Regions from separate parts of the uncultured Pseudomonas sp. genome, predicted to be linked through region 1. Evidence: predicted binding sites of a transcription regulator. Region 1 holds the regulator's gene; each other region holds the start of a gene.

The links. The regulator sigma-54, encoded in region 1, starts transcription at its own class of promoters, with help from an activator protein. The targets are predictions, from matches to a motif close to ANTGGCATNNANNTTGCTNT.
Region 2: glnA (type I glutamate--ammonia ligase) is a predicted target of sigma-54. The motif match lies at 1,200-1,219, and genes of this name have one in related genera.
Region 3: Q0V31_RS17190 (CmpA/NrtA family ABC transporter substrate-binding protein) is a predicted target of sigma-54. The motif match lies at 950-969, and genes of this name have one in related genera.

The regions. Positions count from the first base shown of each region.
Region 1 is NZ_OX044366.1:472,683-475,841, reverse strand. It holds gene rapZ (RNase adapter RapZ) at 1-76, opposite strand, end outside; gene ptsN (PTS IIA-like nitrogen regulatory protein PtsN) at 79-552, opposite strand; gene raiA (ribosome-associated translation inhibitor RaiA) at 568-876, opposite strand; gene Q0V31_RS02305 (RNA polymerase factor sigma-54) at 1,066-2,580, opposite strand; gene lptB (LPS export ABC transporter ATP-binding protein) at 2,719-3,159, opposite strand, start outside.
Region 2 is NZ_OX044366.1:926,437-929,595, reverse strand. It holds gene glnA (type I glutamate--ammonia ligase) at 1-1,105, opposite strand, end outside; gene thiI (tRNA uracil 4-sulfurtransferase ThiI) at 1,433-2,887, shown strand; gene typA (translational GTPase TypA) at 3,044-3,159, shown strand, end outside.
Region 3 is NZ_OX044366.1:3,681,725-3,684,883, reverse strand. It holds gene Q0V31_RS17190 (CmpA/NrtA family ABC transporter substrate-binding protein) at 1-825, opposite strand, end outside; gene acnB (bifunctional aconitate hydratase 2/2-methylisocitrate dehydratase) at 1,058-3,159, opposite strand, start outside.

The DNA of each region.
Region 1 (3,159 bases):
AACCGTTGTCCTCGAGTACATCGAGGGCCGTGCTCTTACCGGAGCCGGAACGACCGCTAACGATGATCAGGCGCATGCTCAGGCTCTATTGAGTTGGCTTTGTATGTCGACGACCACTTGATACAAGGTTTCGCTGCTTTCGGCTTGGCGCAGGCTGGCGCGAACATCGCTGCGGTCGAGCATGCTGGCTATCTGCCGAAGCAATTCTAGGTGAGCATCAGTGGCGGCTTCTGGTACCAGCAGCACAAACAGCAGGTCGACTGGCGCGCCGTCGATGGCGTCGAAGTCCACTGCTGCGTCCAGGCGCAGTAAGGCGCTGATCGGTGCGGTACAACCCGGTAAGCGGCAGTGCGGAATGGCGATGCCATTGCCAAAGCCGGTCGAGCCGAGTTTTTCACGGGCAATCAGGCTTTCGAAAATATCTTGGCCGTCCAGGTCAGGCAGCTCGCGCGCCACCAGGTTGGCAATTTGTTCGAGAACACGTTTTTTGCTGCCGCCCGGCACGTTCACCAAGGAACGGCCGGGGGTCAGGATGGTTTCAAGTCGGATCATAGGAGATAGACGACGTCAGCGGGACATGGCGCCCTGTTGACGATCGAGCTGTTTTTCCTTGTATTTGATGAGTTGTCGATCGAGTTTGTCAGTCAGTAAATCGATGGCGGCGTACATGTCGTTATGCTCGGCATTGGCGACCACTTCACCGCCTGCAATATGCAGGGTCGCTTCGATTTTCTGCTTGAGTTTCTCGACCTCCATGATGACTTGTACGTTGGTGATCTTGTCGAAGTGGCGTTCTAATCGGCCGAGTTTTTCGCCGATATAGTCGCGCAGGGCGTCGGTCACATCCAGCTGGTGTCCACTGATGTTGACTTGCATACCGCTTTCTCCTTGTTACCGTGTGTAAGAGACAGGCGAGAGGCCTGCCGCCGGAACACTGTGGCATGGAAGACGTAGGCAGAACGTATCAGGGTTTACGCTGATTGCTCAGAGCTGTATGGCTGTTGAGCGATAAGACCGAGCCTGACGTGTTCTGCGCGGTGCGATCTGTCTTCCTTGTTCTGCCGCTTAAATCAATCGTTTGCGCTCGCTGGAGGGCGCAATGCCGAGGGACTCACGGTATTTGGCGACCGTGCGGCGAGCGACTTGAATACCTTGTGCCTCCAGTAGACCAGCGATCTTGCTGTCACTCAACGGCTTTTTCGCATTTTCCGCTGCGACCAGTTTTTTGATGATGGCGCGGATCGCGGTGGACGAACATTCACCGCCTTCAGAGGTGCTGACGTGGCTGGAGAAGAAGTATTTCAGTTCGTAAATACCGCGCGGGGTGTGCATGAACTTTTGCGTGGTGACCCGCGAAATGGTTGATTCGTGCATGCCGACGGCTTCGGCGATGTCATGCAGAACCAGCGGCTTCATGGCCTCATCGCCATAGTCGAGGAAGCCGCGCTGGTGTTCGACGATCTGCGTGGCGACCTTCATCAGGGTTTCGTTGCGGCTTTGCAGGCTTTTGATAAACCAGCGCGCCTCTTGCAGCTGGTTGCGCATAAAGGTGTTGTCGGCGCTGGAGTCGGCACGCTTCACAAAACCGGCGTATTGCGCATTGACCCGCAGGCGCGGCATGGCCTCCTGGTTGAGCTCCACCAGCCAGCGTTCATTGTGTTTGCGCACGATCACGTCGGGCACCACGTATTCCGGCTCGCTGGATTCAATCTGCGAGCCGGGGCGCGGGTTGAGGCTCTGAATCAGGTCGATAACCTGGCGCAGCTCATCTTCCTTGAGCTTCATGCGGCGCATCAGTTGGCTGTAGTCGCGGCTGCCGAGGAGGTCGAGGTAGTCGCCGGTGAGGCGCTGGGCTTCGCTCATCCACGGTGTGTTTGCGGGCAGCTGGCGCAGTTGCAGGAGCAGGCATTCACCGAGGTTGCGTGCGGCAATGCCGGTGGGCTCGAACTGCTGAATACGGTGCAGCACGGCTTCGACTTCGTCGAGCTCGATGTCCAGTTCTGGGTCAAAGGCCTCAACCACTTCTTCCAGAGTCTCTTCCAAATAACCCTGTTCGTTGATGCAGTCGATCAAGGTTATGCCGATCAGGCGATCCTTGTCTGACATTGGGGCCAGATTGAGTTGCCAGAGCAGGTGGCTCTGTAGGCTCTCGCCACTGGATGTGCGGGTGGTGAAGTCCCACTCGTCGTCATCGTTGGTGCTGCTGGGTAGGCTACTGGCACTGGTCTGGTAGATGTCTTCCCAGGCGGTGTCGACCGGTAGTTCGTTCGGGATGCGGTCCCCCCAATCACCCTCTTCCAGGTTGTCCACGGTTTGTGTGGCTTCCTGGTAAGTGGTTTCTTGATAGGGCGTCTCGGGCTGCTCGTTGGGCGTCGCGCTTTCTGCGCCATCGGCCATGGGGTCCGAGTTGTCGAAATCATCGCCTTCTTCTTGGCGTTCGAGCATCGGGTTGGACTCCAAGGCTTCCTGGATCTCTTGTTGTAGATCCAGGGTCGACAGTTGGAGTAGGCGGATGGCCTGTTGCAGCTGCGGTGTCATCGTCAGCTGCTGGCCCATTCTCAGGACTAGCGATGGTTTCATTGCAGACCTTATTTACCGGCGTCTGTGCGCAATCCACTACAGGGCGTTTTTGAAAAACGCCACCAGGAAGCAAATTATATGCCTGACTCTAAAGGTTTTGCCTAGCCTTGGCTGCAGTAGGCTTGAGAAAAGCCGTGGTTACAGCCTGAACTCATGCCCCAGATACACTTCTTTCACGGTCTGGTTGGCCAGAATCGTCTCGGCATCACCTTCCGCAATCAGCTGGCCATCGCTGACGATATAAGCGATTTCGCAAATATCCAGGGTTTCGCGGACGTTATGGTCGGTGATCAGTACACCGATGCCTTTGGCCTTGAGGTGGTGGATGATCTGCTTGATATCACCGACTGAAATCGGGTCGACGCCGGCGAACGGCTCGTCGAGCAGAATGAATTTGGGGTTGGTCGCCAGGGCGCGAGCAATTTCCACGCGGCGGCGTTCACCACCGGACAGGCTCATGCCGAGGTTGTCGCGGATATGGCTGATGTGGAACTCCTGCAGCAAGCCTTCAAGTTCCTTGCGGCGAGCGGCGCCGTCGAGGTCCTTGCGGGTTTCCAGGATGGCCATGATGTTGTTGGC
Region 2 (3,159 bases), 450 kb from region 1:
ACGGGTTGGCTGCCGGGTCCGGGAAACGTGCTTCGATACGACGGCCGCGTGGGCTGGCAACGTAAGGAATACGGATCGAGGCCGAGCGGTTGCGTGCCGAGTAAGCCAGCATCACCGGCGCTTCGAAGCCAGGCACCAAGCGCTTGTAGGAGTTGGTGGCTGGGTTGGTTAGGGCGTTCAGCGCCTTGCCGTGCTTGATGATGCCGCCAACGAAGTAGAGGGCGGTATCCGACAGACCGGCATAGCCTTCACCGGCGAAGGTGTTCTTGCCGTCTTTGGAAATCGACATGTGTACGTGCATGCCCGAACCGTTGTCGCCATACAGCGGCTTCGGCATAAAGGTCGCAGTGCGGCCGTAGGCTTCGGCTACGTTGTGTACGCAGTACTTGAGGGTCTGTACTTCGTCGGCTTTGGTCACCAGGGTGTTGAAGCGCACGCCGATCTCGTTCTGGCCGGCTGCTACTTCGTGGTGGTGCACTTCAACGAACTGGCCCATTTCTTCCAGAGCGTTGCACATGGCGGTACGGATTTCGTGATCCGAGTCAGCTGGCGGAGTCGGCAGGTAGCCGCCTTTCACGCCGATGCGGTGGCCATTGTTGCCCTGGCGGCCTTCGGTGTCGGCGTCGCTGTTCCACGAGGCTTGTTCGGAGAAAATCTTGAACATCGAGCCAGACATATCCGACTTGTACTTAACGGAGTCGAAGATGAAGAACTCTGGCTCCGGGCCGACGAATACGGTGTCGCCGATACCGGTGGTTTTCAGGAACTCTTCGGCACGCTTGGCGATGGCGCGTGGGTCGCGCTCGTAGCCCCGCATGGTCGACGGCTCAATCACGTCGCAGACCAGGATCAGCGTTGGCTCTTCGGTGAACGGGTCCAGGACAGCGGAGCTGTCATCCGGCAGCAGGATCATGTCGGAAGCTTCGATGCCTTTCCAGCCTTCGATGGAGGAGCCGTCGAACATCTTGCCGACTTCGAAGAAGTCTTCATCCAGTGCGTCGCGTGCTGGCATGCTGATGTGGTGCTGCTTGCCGCGAATGTCAGTGAAGCGCAGGTCTACCCACTTCACGTCGTGCTCTTTAATAAGTTGAATCGACTTCGACATGCTGTCCTCCAGGTGGCTAAGGCTCGAATGCTGAGCCCCTCAATTATTTGGTACGGCCGGCGGCATAGTCCACCGGCGCATCCTGCCTCACAAGAGAGCAAATTGCATGCCAGTGCACGGGAGTGGGCGTGAGCCCTGAAATTAAGGGCTTTCCTGGGTCGTATGGCGCAATTCAGGTAATATCGGCACTATAATGGTGCGTAATAATTCTTGAGAGCACCTATATGGTGCGTTATTTGCTGTGTGAGGATTTTTGATCAAAGTGTGAGCAATTTCCGCTATAATCCGCGCCCCTGTTTTTTCGCGGCCTCGGCACTCATTGTTTCCATGAAACTGATCGTTAAAGTCTTCCCAGAAATCACCATTAAAAGTCGGCCGGTGCGTAAGCACTTTATCCGGCAGCTGGCGAAGAATATTCGTTCGGTTTTGCGTGAGTTCGACCCCCAGCTGCAGGTCAGCGGCGTGTGGGACAACCTGGAAATCGAAACCCAGATCAGTGAGCCGAAAACCCTGCAGGCGATGATCGAGCGTCTCAGCTGCACGCCGGGCATCACCCATTTTCTTCAGGTTGATGAGTACCCGCTGGGTGATTTCGATGACGTGCTGGAAAAGTGCAAGCTGCACTTCGCTGATCAATTGCCGGGCAAGATTTTCGCCGTACGCTGCAAGCGTGCCGGCAAACATGCGTTCAGCTCCATGGATGTCGAGCGTTATGTCGGCAGCCAACTGCGTCAGCAGTGCGGTGCGGCCGGTATCTCGCTGAAAGATCCGGATGTTGTGGTGCGCATGGAAATCCGCGACCAGCGCCTGTTCGTCATCCATCACCAGCACGAAGGCCTGGGCGGTTATCCGCTGGGTTCGCTGGAGCAAAGCCTGGTGCTGATGAGCGGTGGTTTCGACTCCACCGTCGCCGCCTATCAGATGATGCGCCGTGGTCTGGTCACGCATTTCTGCTTCTTCAACCTCGGCGGCCGTGCTCACGAGCTGGGCGTGATGGAAGTGGCGCACTACCTCTGGCAGAAATACGGCAGCTCACAGCGCGTACTGTTTATCAGCGTGCCGTTCGAGGAAGTCCTTGGTGAGATTCTCGGCAAGGTCGACAACAGCCACATGGGCGTAATTCTCAAGCGCATGATGTTGCGTGCCTCCACGCGTATGGCCGAGCGCTTGCAGATTGAGGCGCTGGTGACCGGCGAGGCGATCTCTCAAGTCTCCAGTCAGACGTTGACCAACCTCGCGGTGATCGACTCGGCCACCGACATGCTGGTGCTGCGTCCGCTGCTGGCCAGTCATAAACAAGACATCATCAACACCGCCACGCAGATCGGCACCGCCGAGTTCGCCAAGCACATGCCGGAATACTGCGGAGTGATTTCGGTCAATCCGACCACCAAAGCCAAGAAGCTGCGTGTCGAGCATGAGGAAGCTCAGTTCGATATGACCGTGCTCGACCGCGCCCTGGAGCGTGCAACCTTGCTGCCGATCGACAGGGTGATCGATGAGTTGGGCAAGGATGTACAGGTCGAAGAAGTCAGTGAAGCCCTGGCCGGCCAGGTGATTATCGACATTCGCCACCCGGATAACGCCGAAGAGCAGCCTCTCGAGCTGCCCGGCATCGAGGTACAGGCGCTGCCTTTTTACGCCTTGAACAGCAAGTTCAAAGAGCTGGATGCTGCGCGCCAATACCTGCTGTATTGCGACAAAGGCGTCATGAGCCGTTTGCATGCCCATCATCTGTTGAGCGAGGGGCATGCCAATGTGCGCGTTTATCGTCCGACATAAAACGCCTGGGTTGAATGGCGGGAGCATCCGCCATCGCCCTCCCGACATACCGGCGGCGTGAATCAGGCTTTTACGCCGCCGAGCAGAAATCGCATTTAGTTAATACTCGCCCCCTACACTAGGCGGCACACCGAATCCTCTGATTGAGATACACACGTGATCGATAAACTACGCAACATCGCCATCATTGCCCACGTTGACCATGGTAAGACCACCCTGGTTGACGCCCTGCTGCGTCAATCCGGCACCCTGGAGCGCAGCGAGCTCAACGA
Region 3 (3,159 bases), 3.2 Mb from region 1:
CGGCTGGATGGCCGGTAGTGGCGCATTCACATATGCGCTGCCGCTGAGCAATTGCGCGGTGCTGCGTTGGTTTTCTTCACTCTCATCGATAAACCGGCTGGCTTCCAGTACCGCCATGATCAGGGCGCGAGCGCTGTTTGGGTGCTGCTCGGCAAATACACGGGTGCAACCCAGCACCTTCTCCGGGTGGTCGGGCCAGATCGCTTGGCTGGTGGTCAGGGTGAAACCCATCTGCTCATCCACGGCCTGAGCACTCCACGGCTCGCCAACGCAAAAACCATCAATACGTTTGGCTTTGAGGTGGGCGAGCATTTGCGCGGGAGGCACGACCACGCTATCAACATCGCTCAGGGGGTGGATGCCTTGGCTGGCCAGCCAGTAATTCAGCCACATGGCATGGGTGCCCGTGGGGAACGTCTGGGCGAAGGTTAATTTTGCCCCAGACTGGTGCGCGTGCTGCGCCAGTGCGCCAGCAGTGCTCACGCCGGCCGCTTGCAGCGCCGGCGACAAGTTGATGCTCTGGCCGTTTTGATTAAGCCCCATCAGTACGGCCATATCCGTGCTGGGCGCACCGCCGAGGCCCAACTGCACACCGTAGATCAAGCCATACAAGCTATGGGCTGCATCCAGTTCGCCACTCAGCAGCTTGTCGCGCAGGGTCGCCCAGGAGGCTTGGCGCTGCAGATTAAGGGTTAGGCCATGTTTCTCGGCGAAGCCTTGGGTGGCTGCAACAATGACTGAGGCTGCATCGGTGAGGGCCATAAAACCGATATTCAGAACCGGCTTTTCGGGGCTATTGCGGCGATCGATGTGGTGCTCATTCATGCTGTTTTTCCGTACCCACATAAAAAAGGTGTCGCGCATAACGCCAGCTCGGGCTGGCGATACGCACGACACCGTTGTCGAGAGAGGCCGTTTCCGTCGCTGGAAAAGCTTTAGGCCTTCAGTCAAAGCAAGGCATATGCCATTTATCTGAGCGGGGTTAGCGAGGCGGAAAAGAAAAAGCCCCGCACTAGGCGGGGCTTTTCTTTAAACGTACAGCGTGATGCGTTGCTCGTTAAGCTTGCACGACCGGAATGTTGGCGTTCGCAGCAGCTTCACGGAACTCGGCGATCTGGTCGAAGCTCAGGTAGCGGTAAACGTCCGCTGCCATGGTGTCGATTTCCTTCGCGTAGACCATGTATTCCTCAACGGTCGGCAGCTTGCCGGTGATTGCCGCGACGGCCGCCAGTTCGGCTGAGGATAGGTACACGTTGGCACCATCGCCCAGACGGTTGGGGAAGTTACGGGTCGACGTCGAGACCACGGTGGAGTTCGCCTCAACGCGTGCTTGGTTGCCCATGCACAGCGAGCAGCCTGGCATTTCCAGACGTGCGCCGGCCTTGCCGAAGATGCCGTAGTAGCCTTCTTCGGTCAGCTGGTGCTGGTCCATCTTGGTAGGCGGCGACAGCCACAGGCGAGTCGGCAGCGAACCGTCGACTTTTTCCAGCAACTTACCGGCGGCGCGGAAGTGACCAATGTTGGTCATGCACGAACCGATGAACACTTCGTCGATCTTCTCGCCGGCAACGCTCGACAGCAGACGGGCATCGTCCGGGTCGTTCGGTGCACAGAGCACTGGCTCGTTGATCTCGGCCAGATCGATTTCGATGATCTCGGCGTACTCAGCATCTTTGTCGGCAGTCATCAGCTTAGGATCGGCCAACCAGGCCTCCATCGCTTGAGCGCGACGCTCCAGGGTGCGTGCATCGCCGTAGCCTTCGCCAATCATCCAGCGCAGCAGGGTGATGTTGGAACGCAGGTACTCGGCAATCGCCTTTTCCGGCAGCTTGATGGTGCAACCGGCAGCGGAGCGCTCGGCGGAGGCATCGGACAGCTCGAATGCTTGCTCGACCGTCAGGTCGTCCAGGCCTTCGATTTCGAGGATGCGGCCGGAGAAGGCGTTGACCTTGCCCTTCTTCTCGACGGTCAGCAGGCCTTTCTGGATGGCTGCGTAAGGAATCGCATGGACCAGGTCACGCAGGGTGATGCCAGGCTGCAGCTTACCTTTGAAACGCACCAGGATGGACTCTGGCATATCCAGCGGCATCACGCCGGTGGCTGCAGCGAACGCGACAAGGCCGGAACCGGCTGGGAACGAGATACCCATCGGGAAGCGGGTGTGCGAGTCACCACCGGTGCCGACGGTGTCCGGCAGCAGCATGCGGTTCAACCAGCTGTGGATGATGCCGTCGCCTGGGCGCAGGGACACGCCACCACGGGTGCGGATGAAATCCGGCAGGGTGTGGTGAGTGTTAACGTCGATTGGCTTTGGGTAAGCCGCGGTGTGGCAGAACGACTGCATCACCAGGTCAGCGGAGAAGCCCAGGCAAGCCAGGTCTTTCAGCTCGTCACGGGTCATCGGACCAGTGGTGTCTTGCGAGCCGACGGTGGTCATCTTCGGTTCGCAGTAGGTGCCAGGGCGTACGCCTTGACCTTCAGGCAGGCCGCAAGCCTTGCCGACCATCTTCTGCGCCAGGGTGAAACCCTTGCTGCTGGTAGCTGGTGGCTCAGGCAGTTTGAACAGGTCCGTTGGACCCAAGCCCAGTTCGGCACGGGCTTTCTCGGTCAGGCCGCGACCAATGATCAGCGGAATACGGCCGCCAGCGCGTACTTCGTCAAGCAGCACCGGGGTCTTCATTTCGAAGGTGGTGAGGACTTCATCGGTACCGTGCTTGCAGACTTTGCCAGCGTGCGGGTACAGATCGATCACGTCGCCCATGTGCATGTTCGAAACGTCGAACTCGATCGGCAAAGCGCCAGCATCTTCCATGGTGTTGTAGAAGATCGGAGCAATTTTGCTACCGAAGCAGAAGCCGCCCGCGCGCTTGTTTGGCACGTTCGGGATGTCGTCGCCGAAGAACCACAGCACCGAGTTGGTGGCGGATTTACGCGAGGAGCCAGTGCCGACCACGTCACCGACGTAAGCGATAGGGAAGCCTTCACCGCGCATGGCTTCGATTTGCTTCATCGGGCCAGTTACGCCTTGCTCGTCCGGCACGATGCCGTCACGGGCCATTTTCAGCATGGCCAGGGCGTGCAGCGGGATATCCGGGCGCGACCAGGCATCTGGAGCGGGGGACAGGTCGTCGGTGTTGGTTTCGCCAGTGACCTTGAATA